Linked DNA regions of Prochlorococcus marinus str. MIT 0918. The protein of the gene in region 1 binds, or shares a complex with, the protein of each later gene. Links are inferred from orthologs where the notes say so. Each region holds a gene or a part of one and is shown on either strand. Other genes may lie near its edges.

Region 1 (9,436 bases):
AACAAGAGTTGCTTACTTCAAAGCAACGCTTGGAAAAAGATTGTGAGAAAGCTCGCCTTTATAAGGAACTTAAAGAGCAATATCAATTAGTTAAAAAACAAGAATCTGTTTTGATTTTTGAATTAGCTAAACAAGATTTAAAAGAATTAAAGTTACATCAAAAAGATTTAATTGATAGAGAAGTATCTGATCAGAAACGTATTGAAGAATATCAACAAGAGTTACATAAATCAGATCTGAAATTAAAAGAATTACAAAAGGAAGTTAAGTCATTAGGAGAAGATAAATTAATTTCTATTCAGGCTCAGATAGCAGGTTTAGATAGTCAATCTAGAGAACTTGATCGACAGGCTATTAAACATAAGGATGAAGGTGAAGCCCTTCAGGTGAAAAGACAAAATTTAAAAAATTTACAACAGCAAGTTAAAGAAGATAGTTTAAAAAAGACTAAGCAATTGTCTTCTGAAAACATTGATAATGCTCAAAATAATGTAAAAGTTTCTCAAGCAGCTGTTGAGTCATCTCGGAGAAGATTAACTGATGTAGCAGGACGTTCTGGAGAATGGGTCGAAAAATATAAAGAAAGAAATTTAATAAGACAAAAAATTGAAGTAAAGTTGAAGCCACTGCAAGAAGAAAGTCAGCAACTAAAAGAAAGATTGATACAAGTTAATGAAAGATTGGAGGAACTTAAAATCGATCAAGATAGAGATTTAATAGAGAATAAAAAATTAAATAAAGAATTAGCCATTCTTGAAAATGAATGGAATTCAATTTTAAAAATGATTGAAAGCCAGCAAAAAGATATCGACCAATATTCTTCTGAACTTTCTGTTCAACAGCGCACTCGTTTACGTTTGGAAAATGATCAAACTAAACTCGAAAAAGAAATTGCGCGATTAGAAAGCAGAAGAGACACTTTACAAGAAAGTAGAGGTACAGGTGCATTAAAATTACTTTTAGAATCAGGCTTAGATGGAATATATGGACCAGTAGCTCATCTAGGTGAAGTTGATAATCAGCATCGACTTGCTCTTGAGGTTGCTGCTGGAGCAAGGATTAGTCATGTAGTTGTAGAAAGCGATTTGATTGCATCACAAGCTATTGAAGTACTGAAAAAGCGTAAAGCAGGTAGATTGACTTTTTTACCATTAAATAAACTTAAAAGTGCTTCATCTGTTAAAAGTGTTTTTGAGAGACCAAGTTTATCTGATAATCCAAAAAATGGATTTTTAGGTAGAGCTATTGATCTAATTAGGTTTGAAACTATTTATAAAAAGGTTTTTCAATATGTTTTTGGTGAGACCTTCGTTTTTAATAACTTACACTCAGCGCGTACACATTTAGGGTCATTTAGATCTGTCACTCTTGCTGGGGAATTACTTGAAAAGAGTGGTGCTATGACAGGAGGAAGTTTCTTGCATAGAGCTAGTTCTTTAAGTTTTGGTTTAACTAATGATTCTGATGATATAGAACCTTTAAGAAAAAGATTACTTGAACTTGGTGAAACTTTGGTTAAGTCTAGAAGTGAGGAAAATAGATTAATCAACTCCCTTAATCAAGAGAGACCCAAGTTAAAATCCTTAGAACAAAAACAAGCTTCTTTGGATGCTCAGCGCTCTGCATTTAAACGTTCAAATGGTCCTTTGATAAATAGACAAAATGAACAATTAGATCGTTATAATATTTTGAGAAAGTCTAAAGAAGAATATCAAACTCGTTTTACTTCACTTACAAATGAGATTGAACCATATTTACAACATTTAAAAGAATTAGATGCAAAAGAAAATATACCTCAAGCAGATGAACGTAATATTAATATTCATAAGTTACAGCAAGAGCTTCAAGTTGCTGAAACAGCTCTTTCCAAAGCGAAAGAAGAGAGAGATAGTTTGATTCATCAACAACGTTATGAAGAGTTAGCTATTGAAAGACTTGATGGTCAGCAAAAAGCGCTCTTGGAAGAAGAAACGAGATTGCAAGATGCTATTAATTTGTTGGCCGCGCAACATCAAAAATGGCGAGAAGAAAAACAAGGTCTTAGTAAAAAACGAGACAAATTAGAGTTTCAAAAGAAAGAGCTTGAAGAAAGTTTTGGAGAAAAAAGACGCGCTAGAGATGCTGCCGAGCTTGATTTGGCTAATAAGAGACAAAAATTTCAAAATTTTGAATGGAAATTAGAACGTTTGCATGAAGAGATTGAAGCTATTGATGAACAGTTGCGTAGTGGTGAGATTCGCCTCAAAGAATTAGAGAGAGTTTTGCCTGATCCTTTACCTGAAATTTCTCAAGAAATTAGAGATGAAGGATTGGAAAGTCTCCAAAAACAAATAGAGAGCTTGCAAGAAAAGATTGAATCTTTAGAACCTGTCAATATGCTTGCTTTGGAAGAACTTGAGAAATTAGAGGTTCGTCTTCAGGATTTAGTTGAAAGATTGGAAATTTTGACAGAAGAGCGTTCAGAATTATTACTTCGTGTTGAAACAGTTGAAACACTTCGGCAAGAAGCTTTTATGGAAGCTTTTGAAGCAGTTGATGGACATTTTCGTGAGATTTTTGGCAGTTTGTCAGATGGTGATGGTCATCTTCAATTAGAAAATAATGAGAATCCTTTAGAAGGAGGTTTGACATTAGTAGCTCATCCTAAAGGTAAGCCTGTAAGACGTTTAGCAGCCATGTCAGGAGGTGAAAAATCATTAACAGCACTAAGTTTTTTATTTGCATTACAACGCTTTAGACCTTCTCCGTTTTATGCGTTAGATGAAGTAGATAGTTTTCTAGACGGTGTCAATGTTGAAAGATTATCTTCTTTAATCTCAAGTCAATCTGAAAATGCTCAGTTTATGGTTGTAAGTCATCGTAGACCAATGATTGGTGCAGCTTCAAGAACTATTGGTGTAACTCAGGCGAGGGGGGCAAATACCCAAGTGATTGGTTTGCCTTTGGCAGCTTGATATGTATCTGAGCAGTTTATGCGTCAAAATGAATAGAACAGTTCAAATCTAAATCTCTAGTTTGACAAACACACAATTTCCAAACGATTTAGGTGAAATGGTCCCTAGTGAAAGACTCTGGCTTCGTTCAGAATTAATGGGGACTCAAGTAATTACTCGCGATACAGGACGACGCTTAGGTGTGGTTGGTGAAGTTGTTGTAGATATTGATCGAAGAGAAGTTGTAGCACTTGGTTTAAGAGATAATCCTCTAACTAGATTTTTACCTGGATTACCTAAATGGATGCTCTTGGAACGTATTCGTCAAGTTGGGGATGTAATACTTGTTGATTCTGTCGATTCTTTAAGTGAAGACTTTACTCCTGAGAGATATAGCAAAGTTATTAATTGTCAGGTAATCACTGAATCTGGAGAACAATTGGGCAGAGTTTTAGGTTTCTCCTTTGATATTGAAACGGGAGAATTAATTAGTTTGGTCATGGGAGCAATGGGTGTACCACTTTTGGGAGAAGGTGTTTTGAGCACTTGGGAGATTCCAGTAAACGAGATTGTTAGTAGTGGTGCTGATCGAATAATTGTTTATGAAGGTGCTGAAGAGAAATTAAAGCAGTTAAGTAGTGGTTTGCTTGAAAAAATTGGAGTTGGTGGTTCTTCATGGGACGAAAGAGAAAGAGAGCGTTATAAAGTTAATTTAGTGCCTGTAGAAAACCAACTCACTGCAGGGGAAGAACTTGAGCAAAATCAAAAGTTTTTATCAGCTTCCGAAGATATAAGTGTGATTGAGGAAGAGCAAGAGCAACAGGAAGAGGAAGAGCAAGAGTTGGAATATGTTGAATTAGAAGATGAAAGAAAAAGTTATGGTAAACAAGCACGTTATTTAGAAGATTTTCCTCGATCAAATAATTCTGATTTTGCAGATTCTTATCCTGAACAAGATAATCAATTAGAGCCTCAGGAAGAAAATTATTCTTCTCAAAGTACTTCTGATTTGACCTCAAATTTCTCTAAAGGAAGAAATAGAGCCAGTAATCGAAAGGCAATTAAAAACTTAGAAGATCCTTTAGATGTTGAACCAATTAAAATAAAGAGAGAAGAACAAGATGATATTAATTATGATAAATTATCTAATTCTAATGATATCGAAGATCCATGGTAAAGAGATTCAATTACTTTTTAAAAGAAATAGCGAGAATAATACCCCTTATGAATTTTTTTAATTTTCTAGTAGATTTATAATTTCTTCTGTCATTTTTGTTATAGCTCCTTCTTCACCTCTTAGAGCTCTTAAATCCTCTTTTTGCCCTTTTAATCTTTTAGGAGAAGATAACCATCCTTTTGCCTCTATTGCTATTTCTATAGGATTAATTTTGCCAATTCTTTCAGGAACAATCATCTTTTTAGCACTTATATTTGGCCAGGCCATATAATTTCTTTTTCTTAATCTCCAAAGCCCAATAAGTAGGCCTAAGAACCATTTTAGTATAGGGAGTCTTGCAATAATTCCAAGCAGACCGTCCCATGCTTCCATTACATGTAGATGTTGTGTAGGTACAACAACAATCATTGGTGTCCCAAGTGCTCCTAGCTCCGCGGTGTTTGCTCCAATTGTAGTTAAGGCTAAATCACATTGACTTATAAATTCATGAGCAGGATGTTCCTCAATTAAATATATTTTAGTTTCTTGATTAGTGATTAGTTTTTTCCATGGCAGTTTTCCCGTAGCCTGTTCTATATTTTTTATTTTAGAATTATATTGTTTCGAAATAGGATTATTTAAACCACTAAAATATATTATTTCTTTAATACTTGTTGTTGGTGCTATTGGAATAATGAAATTGCAGAATGGTACTTCTCTCAATAAATGATCTGCAACTTCTAAAAAGAATGGTATTCCAACTGAAAGCTTAGCTTTTTTTGATCCAGGTAAGATTGCTATCCATTTACCTTTTGGAAGAGGATTATTATTTTTAGCTTCTTTTTGAAGATCTGCCATTAAATCTCCTACGACAACGCAACGTTGTTTCAGTTTTTTGGGCAGAAGTTGTTTGACTTGGGGAGACATTGCCGCAATTCGATCATTCCAAAAAGGCCATCTTGCTTTCCATTCGGCATAAGTAATATTTTTATATTTAAGTCTTGCGGAGAGTAGAACACTCCAAAACTGATCGCCCCCTAAAAAGACAACCACACCTTGATTTGGCCAAAAGCCATATTTTTTAGGATTAAAGATCAGGTTCCAGAAATTTTTAGCTGAAGTAATTGTTTCGAACTTATTCCAACTTTCAGCGGCCTTTTGTTCGTTTCCCGTTGCATTTGGACAGGGAACTAGAACTAGCCTAAGGCTAATTCTGGCAAATTTTTCGCAAGGTCTCATTGCTAATTGATTATGTAAGCTCTCGACTAGGGGTTTAACCCATGTTGTTAGTTCACCTGGTCCATTAGAAATAATCACCACTACTTGAGCAGGTTTGTGATCTGTAGGAGGTCTTATGGAAGTCAAGGTTTTTAATTATGCGGATGGCGAGACTTGAACTCGCAAGGCCGAAGCCACACGCTCCTTAGACGTGCGTGTCTACCAATTCCACCACATCCGCAGTTGAAACAAAGTTTGAAACTAAGTCAAAGTTGATCATATACCGTATCGCTTTTTTAAAGTATGGGGCTAAGCACTGATACGATCGTTTTATCTAGTAATTGCAATAGTGTCTCTAGGCAAAGTCCTAATTGCTAATCGTGGCGAGATTGCCTTAAGAATTCTACGTAGTTGTAGAGAATTAGGCATTGCAACAGTTGCTGTTTATAGCACTACCGATAGAAATGCTTTGCATGTCCAACTTGCTGATGAAGCTGTATGCGTCGGGGATTCTCCAAGTAATAAAAGCTATTTAAATGTTCCAAATATTTTGGCTGCTGCAACTTCACGTGGTGTAGATGCAATTCATCCTGGGTATGGTTTTTTGGCTGAAAATGATCGTTTTGCAGAAATATGTAAAGACCATGGCATTGTTTTTATTGGTCCTTCCCCACATGCAATTAGATCAATGGGGGATAAAGCAACTGCTAAATCCACTATGGTTAAGGTAGGAGTGCCAACGGTGCCTGGGAGTGAAGGATTATTGGCGAACTGGGAAGAAGCTGCATCATTAGCAAGTGAAATGGGTTATCCAGTCATGATTAAGGCCACTGCAGGCGGCGGTGGAAGAGGTATGAGATTAGTTAATAGCTCTGAATCTATTGAAGAGCTTTTCAAGGCTGCTCAAGGTGAATCAGAAGCTGCATTTGGAAATTCTGGTTTATACATGGAAAAATTTATTGAAAGACCAAGGCATGTTGAAGTACAGATTTTGGCAGATAGTTTTGGTAATGTTGTTCACCTTGGAGAAAGAGATTGTTCGATTCAAAGGAGACATCAAAAATTATTAGAAGAGTCTCCAAGCCCTGCCTTGGATGACGGTTTAAGAATTCGTATGGGAGAGGCTGCAGTTTCAGCGGCAAAAAGTATTGATTATGAAGGTGCTGGCACAGTTGAGTTTTTGCTTGATCGTTCAGGAAATTTTTATTTTATGGAAATGAATACACGTATTCAGGTTGAGCATCCTGTAACTGAAATGGTTACAGGAATTGATTTAGTGGCAGAACAACTTCGAATTGCTGGCGGGGAACGTCTTCTTTGCTCTCAACAAGAAATCCAACTCAGAGGCCATGCTATTGAATGTAGGATTAATGCAGAGGATTCACAACATAATTTCCGACCTTCTCCAGGCAGAATTACTGGCTGGTTGCCCCCGGGAGGACCTGGAGTAAGAGTTGATAGCCATGTATATACTGGATATGACATACCACCTTTTTATGATTCTTTGATTGGAAAATTAATAGTTTGGGGTCGTGATCGTGAAACTGCTTTAAAAAGAATGAAGAGAGCTTTGAATGAATGTGCTGTTACTGGGATACCCACCACCATAGATTTTCACTTGCAATTACTTGATCGGGATGAGTTTTTGAAAGGTGATGTTCATACAAAATTTGTAGAGCAGGAAATGATCTGATTGAAAAAGGTTTTTAATTATGCTTGCATTGTTTGTTTGATAACTATTTGAGCAATTATTCCTTGAGGCCCAACTAATAATTCTCTAATAAGAGTAATTACACCGAACCAAATAACTGGCGTAATATCAACCCCACCGATTGGTGGAATACAACGACGTGTAGGTGCTAAAAACACTTCAGTAGGAAGGTAAAAGAAAACCCAAAATCCTTTACTGACATTGACTTGTGGATACCAGGTAAGGACTATTCTCATCAAGAAGGTCAGACTCCATCCAGCTAAAAGAAAACCCATTAAGAAATGGATGATTGGGAGTTTTTCTATCATGATTGGCGTCACAAAGCTCTAAGCATCTGTGCATCTATCGTATAAAGATGCTTTTACTTCGTAAGATTATTATGTTTTTGCTTTTATAAGCGCTGTAATGGCTTTTATTTTGTCAAATCTAATTTTCGGTGCTTCTGTCTCAAGTCAGGCTGCGACTAACTCAGCTGTAGGCATGATTGGCAGCTTTTTAGCTGCTGGTGCCTTGATTGTTGTTCCTGCTGCATTTGCTTTGCTTTGGGTTTCTCAGAAAGATCAACTTCAACGAAATAGGTAAAGGCTAGGGCTAGGCAATTCCTGCTTATTTCTTAGACTGAAAACAAGTGACGTAGTTTTCTATTTCACTTATGGATTTTTTCGTGGAGTTTTACTTTGGTCAATGCCAGTCTGAATTGGGCCAGCATTGTAGGGATTGCCTTGGCCATATGTGGCGGAGGCCTTTATTTCTTACGATCCTTTAAGCCAGCACTTGCTCGCGATTACGATGTTTTTTTTGCAGCAATTGGTTTGCTGTGTGGAGGCATATTGTTTTTCCAGGGATGGCGATTAGATCCCATTCTGCAATTTGGACAATTTTTGTTAGCTGGCACTACAGTTTTCTTTGCTTATGAGAGTGTTCGCCTTCGAGGAATTGCTACTGATCAAGCTAGGAGATCATCCTATTTTGATGATGAATTGGATTCTAACCCTATTCCCAATTCAGGATTTAGATCTAGAAGAGGCGACGATTTTGAACAATTTCAGGAAGAGCCCATAAATCGTCGTTTCTCAGGTAGAGATGAACAAGATTATGAGGAAGAAGAAGAAGATTTTTATCGGTCTAGAAGAACTGCTAGACCAGCAATTCCTGAACAGGCTGCTAGCAGAAGAATGAGATCTCAGAGGGATTCTATGAGAGATGATGGAATTGCTTCTAGACGCATGGCCAGATTTCAAAATGATAAAACTGAGGACGAGATTGGAAGCCGATCGACCTTTGGTGAGCGCAGAACAGTTCGTCAAGAAGGTAAACGAGGAAGTAGGCCTCGAGCTAATACTCAAACTTCAAGACCCAGAAATGATTCATCACAATCTCCTAAAGGCATTAGAAGAAATGAAGGTATGAGAAGAAATGAAGGTATTAGAAGAAATGAAGGTATTAGAAGAAATGAAGGTATGAGAAGAAATGAAAGAGATTTTAAATCAACTGCAGATAGATATTCTGCTCCTAAAGGAAACCCTATTTCTGATAAAGCTGAAGATGCTGCGTTTTCTTCTCCTAACTCTCCATCATTACGCAGACGAAGTGTTCAGAGTGATAGTTCAGACAAGTTTAAATCTAATCAAAATATTCAACGCTCAGGGAGACCTTCTTCTAATTCGAATACAAGGCAACGTTCTAGACCACGAGATAACTCTTCAAGGTTTGATGATTAGAAAGCTTATTCACCTTAAGCAAACTTCAATTAAGGAATTAATCCAGCCCAATGGAGAAAGCCTGAATGACTAAAAGTTTCTATTAGCAAAATTGCTGTGAAACCAATCATTGCAAAACGACCATTAACTCTTTCTGCATATCCACTCCAACCAAATGAAGGAATATCTGTAGTAGTTGCACTAGGCGTTTCGTTAATCTTCTTATTGCGCTCAATTTTTTCTTGAGCATTTTTGTTGGAAGATTCCACTTGTGATAATTCTGAATTGTTGGATGTCATAAAAGGGAAATTACTCTCTATTGAACTCGTAGTTGGATGATGAATTGAGACTCCATGAACCATCTCCTGATAGCTTCAGGATTGATTCGTGAAAGTCGATTAGTGTTGGCCTATGCCCAACACTAATGACAGCAAGATCTCTTTTCTTTAACAAACTATATAAGTGCTCTTCTGTATTTATATCTAAAGCACTAGTTGCTTCATCTAAAACTGCAAATCTTGGAGAATTTAAAAGTAATCTACCAAATGCCAATCTTTGTTGTTCCCCTAGCGAGAGGATTCTTGGCCAATCTTGCTTAATAGTTAGATCAGGATAACGCTTGATTAGTGAGGAAAGATTGACTTCATTGAGAACTGATTTAAGTTGCTCATCACTAAATTTATCTTGATCAGTTGGATAACAAAGTTGCTCCCTTAAT
Region 2 (9,337 bases), 890 kb from region 1 along the record:
TATTTATAGAAGAACTTGAGATTATAAAAAACTATTGTTTTTCAAGAGCCATCAAAGGATTGGTCTTTGGATTACCTCTAGATGAAATGGGTCGGCTAACCACTCAAGCCTTATATTGCCAAAACTATGGAATAAAAATTGCAAAGAAACTTGCTTTACCATTAGCTTGGGTTAATGAACATAGCAGCAGCTGGGAAGCTGGGCAAAAGTACAACCTTCAAAATGATCGATCCGGAAAGCTTGATAGTGCTGCGGCCGCTCTATTACTTGAACAGTGGCTAAGAGAAGGTCCAGATCTTCAAGAAATAGGCTCTTCTCACTTCTCATAAAGAGAATTAAATACCTGTCAACAAATTAATCAAACATCAACAGCCATGTCACACTCAAACCTAACAAATAACAATGAAGTACCCACTCTTTTAATAACTGACAGCAAAGGAAATGAACTTCTCTGTTTTCTAGAGCAGGTTGTACCTATCAACAATGTTGAGTATGTATTACTAACTCCCGTTGATACACCAGTAACTCTTTTTCGATTAAGAGAAAGTTTAGATCCTGAATTGATTGAAACAATAGAAAAAAAAGAACCCATTCTTGAAATGGCTGATGTTGTACTACAAGAGTATGATTTGAGACTAATTAGATCAGCTGTTACACTCACTGTTACAGGAGAACTAGAGGAGCCAGAACCTGAAGAATTAGAAGAAAAAGATTTTGATGAAGATTCTGAACTATATGAATTACTAGTTAACTTCAAACTGAAAGAAGAAGAGTATGGACTTTATATTCCTTTAGATCCATTTTTTGTTGTTGGAAAACTAATAGACGGTCAAGCTTCAGTTTTAGAAGGTGAGGAATTTGACAAGATTCAACCTTTAATTGAATCAGAACTAGATAAAAGAGAATTCTAAATGTTAATAAACACTGAAGTTCTCAAGGCAAAATGGAATACTGGCAAAGATATCAGAAAAATCTCATATAATGAGATAAAAGATAAAGGAATTAAGTTGCTTTTACTTGATGTAGATGGAACTCTTTTACCTAGAAATGAAATTAAAGTCCACCATTCTGTCTATCAATGGATTCAAGAAGCAAAGAGAAACTTTAAAATACATTTAATCAGTAATAATCCATCAAAAAGAAGGATTCAATCTATAGCAAAACAATTAAATGTAACCTTTACATATAAGGCCATAAAACCAAGAAAGAAAGCAATTGTTAAATCTATACAGCCCTTTAATTTCTACAATAAAGAGATAGCTATTATTGGTGATAGAATCTTTACTGATATACTTGTTGGTAATCGTTTAGGAATCTATACTATTCTAGTCAAGCCAATAGACTCAAATGGAAATGTTATTCAAGACAACAAAATGCAAATTATAGAAAATAAAGTAGCTTCTATAATTGGGGCTTATAAATAATGACACTATGGACTATAAAAATTGGTACTAGTTTACTTAGAGGAACTAAAAATCTGAGAACAAACACAATAATAAATGAATATTGTAAATACATTGCTGAATCTAAAGATAAAGGTGATCAAATCATAATCGTATCAAGTGGAGCAGTAGGCCTAGGATGTACTAAACTAGGTTTTAAGGAGAGACCTAGTGATATTAATTCACTGCAAGCAGCAGCAGCAGTAGGTCAAGGCTATCTTATGTCGCTTTATGAAAGTGCTATGAGTAATCATGGGTATAATGTTGCACAAATACTTTTAACCAGGGAAGATTTTCAATCAAGAAAGAATTTTAATAATGCTTCATTAACAATTAAAAGACTTCTTGATTGGAAAATCTTACCAATAATCAATGAAAATGATTCTATATCAAATGAAGAATTAAAATATGGAGATAATGACACATTATCTGCATTAGTATCATCAGCAATTTGCGCAGATCAACTTATTTTACTAACTGATATAGATAAACTTTATTCATCTGATCCAAGAACTAATAAAGAAGCTAAACCAATAACTGATGTACATAATTCTAAAGACTTAGTACAACTTAAAATTGATTCAACAAATTCAGGAAATTGGGGAACTGGTGGAATTAAAACCAAGCTCACTGCTGCTCAAATTTCTACTAAAAATGGAATAACAGTTCACCTTGCAGACGGAAGAGATCCCTTAATACTTAAGAAAATTCTTAATGGTTCAAGAGGAGGAACTGTTTTCCATCCAAATCCAAAACCTATGGGGACAAAGAAATGTTGGTTAGCTCATGCCTTACATTCGCAAGGCTCATTATATTTAGATGAAGGTGCTTTCAATGCTATAGAAAACAAAGGTGCATCTCTTTTACTAGTTGGAATAAAACGAATAGAAGGAGAATTCAATGCGAATCAACCAGTAACAGTTTTTAATTTGGATGGACTCCAAGTTGCTAAGGGGATTAGTTCTTTAAGCAGTCAAGAAATAAGAGCTAAAATAAATAATCCTATAAGATCCAAACAATCACCTATTGTTATTCACAGAGATGTTTTAGTACTTACAAGTGAATTTATTTCTTGAAAATGACCTTTAATCATTCCTTACAGCCATGAAATTTCTAGATATAATTAATATCCTTAAAAATGGAGAATCAGGAGTTCTCGAATTTTCTATCTCAAATAATCCTCAAATTTATCAAGCTGCATCTTTAGAAAAAGCCACAGAGAGTCAAATAAGTTTTCTTGAAGAAGGAAGTTATTTACTTCAAGAGTTAAACAAAACAAATGCTTCAGCTTTAATACTTCCTAATAAAAAAGAGTTATCAAATAATATTACAAAGAGAAAAATAGCCTGGGTTACTGTTAAAGAGCCAAGAATTGCATTTGCTGAAATCTTAGAAATTATTTATCCTAAAATTATTCCTATTAAGGATATCCATAATTCTGCTATTATTGGTACAAATGTAGATATAGGAGAACACGTATCAATAGGTGCAAATGTAACTATTGCATCTAATTGCAAGATAAATTCTGAAGTTATTATTCATCCTGGAGTAGTAATATACAATGATGTGACTATTGGCAGTGGTTCTGAATTGCATTCAAATTGTGTACTTCATCCACATACCAATATAGGTAAGAATTGTGTCATACATTCACACGCTGTGATTGGGTCTGAAGGGTTTGGCTTTATACCTACAAGGAAAGGTTGGAGAAAGATGCCACAGACTGGAAAAGTAATTATTCAAAACAATGTAGAAATTGGTTGTGGGACAACAGTTGACAGACCAGCTGTTGGAGAAACAGTTATAGGTGCAGGAACAAAAATTGATAATTTAGTACAAATCGGACATGGCGTTGAAATAGGAAAAAACTGTGCCATGGCTGCTCAAGTAGGAATTGCAGGGGGTGCAAAAATTGGAGATGGAGTAATTTTGGCTGGTCAAGTTGGCGTAGGGAACAGAGTAAATGTAGGGGCAAATGTAATTGCTAGCTCTAAATGTGGTATTCATGCAGATATCGAAGCAGGTCAAATAATTAGTGGTTTTCCTGCTATGCCAAATAAACTATGGTTGAGATGTTCAGCAAATTTCAAAAGACTTCCAGAAATAGCTAAAGCAATTAGAAACCTCAATCGATCTAATTAAATTAAAATTAAAATAATTAAAAAAATATCTATGACTAATTACAACATAACCTTACTTCCTGGTGATGGAATAGGTCCTGAAATAACAGAAGTTACAAAGTCTCTACTAAATGCTGTTTGTAAAAGAAAAAACATCAATCTAAATTTTCAAGAAATGGCTTTTGGAGGGAATGCTATTGAGAAAGAAAATAATCCATTGCCTATTGAGACTCTTGAACAGTGCAAAAAAAGCGATGCAGTACTAATGGCAGCGATAGGAGATCCAAAATATGATGGAATTGCACGTGAGCTAAGACCTGAGACAGGTTTACTAAGACTAAGATCTGAACTAAAACTCTTTGCAAATATTCGACCAGTTAAAGTTTTTAATGCATTATTAGATGAAAGCTCTTTAAAAAAAGAGATAATTAAAGAAGTAGACCTTGTTGTGGTCAGAGAATTAACAGGGGGGATTTATTTTGGTGAGCCAAAAGGAAGAATACAAACAAAAGAATTTGGCGAAAGAGCATTTAACACCATGAGTTATTCAACTAATGAAATAAATCGAATTGCAAAAATAGCCTTTGAATTAGCTAATGAAAGAAAGAAGAAACTCTGTTCTGTAGATAAAGCAAATGTTTTAGATGTAAGTCAACTATGGAGAGAATGTGTAACTTCAATAGGTAACAATTACCAACAAGTTGAACTCAGTCATCAATATGTAGATAATGCTGCAATGCAACTTGTTAGACAACCTAATCAATTTGATGTAATTCTTACAGGCAATCTTTTTGGTGATATTTTGAGCGATGAGGCTGCAATGCTTACTGGTTCAATTGGAATGTTACCGTCAGCATCATTGGGAGAAGATGGTCCTGGATTATTCGAACCAGTGCATGGCTCAGCCCCTGATATTGCTGGAAAAAACTTGGCAAATCCAATTGCAATGATACTTTCAGCAGCAATGATGCTTAGAATTGGGTTGAAAGAAATAGAAGCCGCTGAAAGCTTAGAAAAAGCAGTAAGCTCAGTCCTTTTGAAGGGTTTTAGAACTAATGATTTAACTAGTAAAAATCTAGATCAAAAAATCGGATGCCTTGAAATGGGCCAAAAAATACTAGATGAATTACAAGAAATATAAATAAACTGCCTAGAAGTATCAATTACACATACTATGACCTGCGAAAATCTATAGGAAATTTGCAACGCATAGATGTCAAAGCGTCATCCAGTAGTAGCTGTTACAGGTTCATCAGGAGCTGGTACAAGCACAGTCAAAAGAGCATTTGAACATATTTTTGCTAGAGAAGAAATAATACCTGCCGTAGTTGAAGGTGATAGTTATCACCGATTCGAAAGAACTCCCATGAAGCAAGCAATGGCTGATGCTCTTTCAAAAGGGGAAAATTTTTCGCATTTTGGTCCAGAAGCTAATTTATTCGACAAACTTGAAGAATTATTCAAAGCTTATGGAGAGACAGGTAGTGGAAACAAAAGATACTATCTGCATAGTCAAGAAGAAGCAGATGAGCATAATTCAAGGCTTGGTACAAATCTTGGTCCAGGTCAATTCACACCTTGGGAAGAAATCCCTAAGGGAACTGATGTACTTTTTTATGAAGGACTTCATGGTGGTGTTGTAGGCGAAGAATATGACGTAGCATCATATGCAGATTTATTAGTAGGTGTAGTACCAATAACTAATCTTGAATGGATTCAAAAAATACACAGAGATAATGCAGAACGAGGATATTCAGCAGAAACAATAGTAGACACTATCCTTAGAAGAATGCCTGATTATATAAATCATATTTGCCCACAATTTAGTCGTACAGATATTAATTTTCAAAGGGTACCTACTATTGATACTTCTAACCCATTTATTTGTAGAAACATACCTACCCCAGATGAAAGTTTCGTAATTATTCATTTTCGTAAAGGAGCAAGAGAGAAATGGGGAATTGACTTTCAATACTTATTAGGAATGATACAAGACTCTTTTATGACAAGTCCAACTAGCATAGTTGTTAATGGTGGCAAAATGGGTTTTGCTATGGAACTTATTCTTACGCCAATTATTCATAGAATGATTGAAGAAAAAAAGAAATGATGATTAAATTAAATAATTTTCTATATAGTAGATTTAATACATAAAAGTAAATCAATATATTAAATAGATAGATTTTTTTATAGTTAAAATCATTACATTAATAAAAAAACTAGAATTTTTGTTTTTATTAATGAATCCAACTAAAAATGTTGAGAAGATTTCTTTGTATTGATAAGTAGTATTTCTATCCATTGAATTCATTATGAGATAAAGTTTATCTATAAAATCAAAAGAATCACTAAAAGTGTCCTTATTCGATTGGTTCGCAGCAAGAAGGAAAGATCAGTTTGTTGGAAAAGTAATCCAAGAGACTGAAGAAAGTGATGGTTTATGGGGGAAATGCCCAGAATGCGGTCAAGTTGTATATAGGAAAGATCTAATCAAAAATGCAAATGTATGTAGCAACTGTGGTCACCACAATAGAATTAATAGTGATGAAAGGATAGAGCTAATTGTAGATTCAAAAAGTTTCCAAGCTTTAGATAAAGACCTTACCCCTGTTGACCCTCTTGGGTTTAAAGACAGAAGGGCCTATGCAGATAGGCTTAGAGAAAGCCAGGCAAGTACTGGGATGAAAGATGGTGTTTTGACAGGAATGTGCAAAGTAGAAGGCATTCCAATGGCCCTAGCTGTAATGGACTTTAGGTTTATGGGAGGATCTATGGGGTCTGTTGTTGGAGAAAAAATTACCCGCCTTATTGAGAAAGCAACAGAAAAAAAATATCCTTTACTAATTGTTTGCGCTTCTGGAGGAGCAAGAATGCAAGAAGGTATGTTGAGCCTTATGCAAATGGCAAAAATTTCAGGTGCATTAGAACGACACAGAGAAGCAGAGCTTCTCTATATGCCTTTACTTACTCATCCCACCACAGGAGGTGTAACTGCTAGCTTTGCCATGTTGGGGGACTTAATACTCGCTGAACCAAAAGCCCTGATAGGTTTTGCCGGTAGAAGAGTAATAGAACAAACATTAAGAGAGAAATTACCAGATAACTTTCAAACAGCAGAATATCTATTAGATCATGGTTTCGTAGATAAAATTGTTCCTAGAACTGAATTACGTAAAACTCTTGGAATATTGTTAAGATTACATGGAAGTAATGAATTAAATTAACTCATACAAATAGAAAAATGAGATTTTATAATTTTTATAACCTACTTAATTTGATTATTATATTTAGTTTAATACTTTATTTGCCCAATAAAGTTATTGCAGGAGATACTCATCATTGGATTGAAGTGAAATCCACGCAAAATGGAAGGCAATGGTGGGATCAAAATAGTTTAGAAAAAACCAATGATAATTTAATATCTATTTTAAGCAGATATGAGCCAAGGAAATCATTTGATAATGAAAGTTATCAAGAAATATCTTATAATATGATAATCGATTGCTCAAAAAGATTATATAAAGATAAATCAGTTAATGGAATAAAACAAAAGGTAGAAAAATGGAATACTCCCCATGGAGATTCCCTAATTGATGAAACAATTAAATCAGCTTGCTCTCATTAAAAGTATGACCTTAGAAAAATCATATAAAGATCCTAACCAAAAAATTGGGGTTGCAATAGCAGGTTTAGGTTTTGGAGAAAAAGTCCATTTACCCTCCTTAAAAACAAATAAAGATTTTAAACCTATAGCACTTTGGCATCCTAGGAAAGAGAAGATAGATGAGGCATCTAATAAATATAATTTAAAAGGTTATAGTAATTGGCAGCATCTTATTAACGACCCTTCAATTCATGCAATCATTATTGCTACTCCACCAGAAGTTAGATATAAATTAGCGATTGAAGCACTTAATTCTAATAAACATCTTTTATTAGAAAAACCAATCGCTTTAAATAGAAAAGAAGCTTTAGAAATAGAAAAAAGTTCTCTTAAACGCAAACTATCTGTAGCTGTAAATTTTGAATATAGAGCTGTTCCTCTCTTTATGCAAGCAAAGAAAATGATTGAAGAAGGAGCTATTGGAAAGCCATGGCTTATAAAGTATGATTGGTTAATGAGTAGTCGCGCTAATATAAATAGACCTTGGAATTGGTATTCAGAAACTGAAAAAGGAGGAGGAGTCATTGGTGCACTTGGTACACATTCTTTTGATTTATTAGAGTGGTTATTTGGAGAAATAACTTCTGTAAGTAGCTTTACATCTACATCAATTAAAGAAAGAAAGCATCCAGTAAATAATCTTATGAAATCAGTAACAAGTGAAGATATATGTATGGCTCATATGGAAATATGTGACATTGAATCACGTCAAATAGTTCCTGCTCAATTAACATTATCTGCAGTATCTAGAAATGGAAGAGGATGTTGGATAGAAGTTTATGGAGAAGATGGAACATTAATATTAGGCAGTGATAATCAAACAGATTATGTACATGGATTTGGTTTATGGTTTGCAGAAAAAAATAAAACTATAAATTCTATTCAGCCTAGTGAGGATTTTATATTTTCTAAAACCTGGGAAGATGGGCGTGTTGCTCCAGTAGCTAGAATTCAACAATGGTGGGGAGAAAGTATTATAAGACAAAAACCCGTTATACCAGGCATACATGAAGGCGTAGTCACTCAAAAGGTTGTTGACAAAATAATAGAATCATCCAAATCAGGGATGAAACTTAAAATTAATGATTTTTAAATAACGCCCAAAATAAATAAAAACTACTATTAAAAGTAAGATTTTATACATGCAAATGAGTATTAAATAAAATCCTTCATAGCATTATCTGAAAAAATCTAACCTTAAAGATTTTCAATTACTAATGCCTCTTAATTATTACAAAGAAGAATTAAAAAAAACTGCTGAATCTCTAGCCAAGTCTGGGAAAGGCATACTAGCTGTAGATGAATCTACAAAAACTATTGGCAAAAGACTTGCATCAATCAATTTAGAAAACACTGAAACAAATAGAAAGGCTTATAGAGGGATGCTTTTTACAACTCAAGGTCTTGGACAATATATAAGTGGTGCAATCTTATTTGAAGAGACTCTTTTTCAAACCCATTCTGACGGAGAGTTGATGGTAAAAAAGCTGGAAAAGCTTGGAATTATTCCTGGTATTAAAGTTGATAAGGGATTAAAACCATTAGCAGGCGGAGGCGATATAGAAACTTTCTGCTCAGGTTTAGATGGTCTAGTAGAAAGATCTTCTGACTATTACGCTCAGGGGGCTCGCTTTGCTAAATGGAGAGCAGTACTTCAGATTACAAATAATGGTTGTCCTTCAAAATTATCAATCAAAGAAAATGCTTGGGGCTTAGCTCGCTATGCAAGATCTGTTCAAGAATCAGGTTTAGTCCCCATTATTGAACCAGAAATACTCATGGATGGTTCCCATGGAATTAATAAGACAGCAGCTATTCAAGAAGAAGTAATCAAAGAAGTATATATGGCCTGCAAGACAAATGGGGTTTATTTGGAAGGGACTTTGCTTAAACCTTCTATGACTATTGAAGGGGCGGAATGCCCAGAGAAATCCAATCCAAAGACAATAGCTGAGCAAACCATTAGGACAATGGAAAGATCCGTTCCAGCTGCAGTACCTGGAATAGTTTTTTTATCAGGTGGATTAAGTGAAGAGGCAGCATCTGTATATTTAAACTTGATGAATAAAATAAAAAGAAAAGCTACTTGGAATATTGGTTTCTCTTATGGC

Evidence for each region.
Region 2: the proteins of accC (region 1) and accD are in contact, whole or in part, in a solved structure (PDB 8UXZ), measured with the Escherichia coli proteins. The link is inferred for Prochlorococcus marinus str. MIT 0918 from one-to-one orthologs.

Annotation. Positions count from the first base shown.
Region 1 is NZ_CP114780.1:1,336,076-1,345,511, forward strand. What follows is about bases 4,861-7,828. They hold accC (acetyl-CoA carboxylase biotin carboxylase subunit), read left to right. Parts: upstream 4,861-5,656; coding sequence 5,657-7,000; downstream 7,001-7,828. Other genes in these bases: O5636_RS07235 (glycosyl transferase), read right to left, coding at 4,861-5,454; O5636_RS07250 (YggT family protein), read right to left, coding at 7,018-7,326; psbX (photosystem II reaction center X protein), read left to right, coding at 7,424-7,600; O5636_RS07260 (Ycf66 family protein), read left to right, coding at 7,696-7,828. Outside these bases: chromosome segregation protein SMC, read left to right, coding at 1-2,954; O5636_RS07230 (PRC-barrel domain-containing protein), read left to right, coding at 3,016-4,110; more of O5636_RS07235, read right to left, coding at 4,168-4,860; more of O5636_RS07260, read left to right, coding at 7,829-8,739; O5636_RS07265 (chlorophyll a/b-binding protein), read right to left, coding at 8,769-9,017; O5636_RS07270 (ABC transporter ATP-binding protein/permease), read right to left, coding at 9,028-9,436. UniProt on the Escherichia coli protein: This protein is a component of the acetyl coenzyme A carboxylase complex; first, biotin carboxylase catalyzes the carboxylation of the carrier protein and then the transcarboxylase transfers the carboxyl group to form malonyl-CoA.
Region 2 is NZ_CP114780.1:443,912-453,248, forward strand. What follows is about bases 4,983-7,851. They hold accD (acetyl-CoA carboxylase, carboxyltransferase subunit beta), read left to right. Parts: upstream 4,983-5,916; coding sequence 5,917-6,786; downstream 6,787-7,851. Other genes in these bases: O5636_RS02400 (phosphoribulokinase), read left to right, coding at 4,983-5,672; O5636_RS02410 (hypothetical protein), read left to right, coding at 6,867-7,187; O5636_RS02415 (Gfo/Idh/MocA family protein), read left to right, coding at 7,192-7,851. Outside these bases: Holliday junction resolvase RuvX, read left to right, coding at 1-329; O5636_RS02375 (DUF3727 domain-containing protein), read left to right, coding at 375-911; O5636_RS02380 (YqeG family HAD IIIA-type phosphatase), read left to right, coding at 912-1,424; proB (glutamate 5-kinase), read left to right, coding at 1,424-2,518; lpxD (UDP-3-O-(3-hydroxymyristoyl)glucosamine N-acyltransferase), read left to right, coding at 2,547-3,584; leuB (3-isopropylmalate dehydrogenase), read left to right, coding at 3,615-4,703; more of O5636_RS02400, read left to right, coding at 4,776-4,982; more of O5636_RS02415, read left to right, coding at 7,852-8,319; O5636_RS02420 (class I fructose-bisphosphate aldolase), read left to right, coding at 8,444-9,337.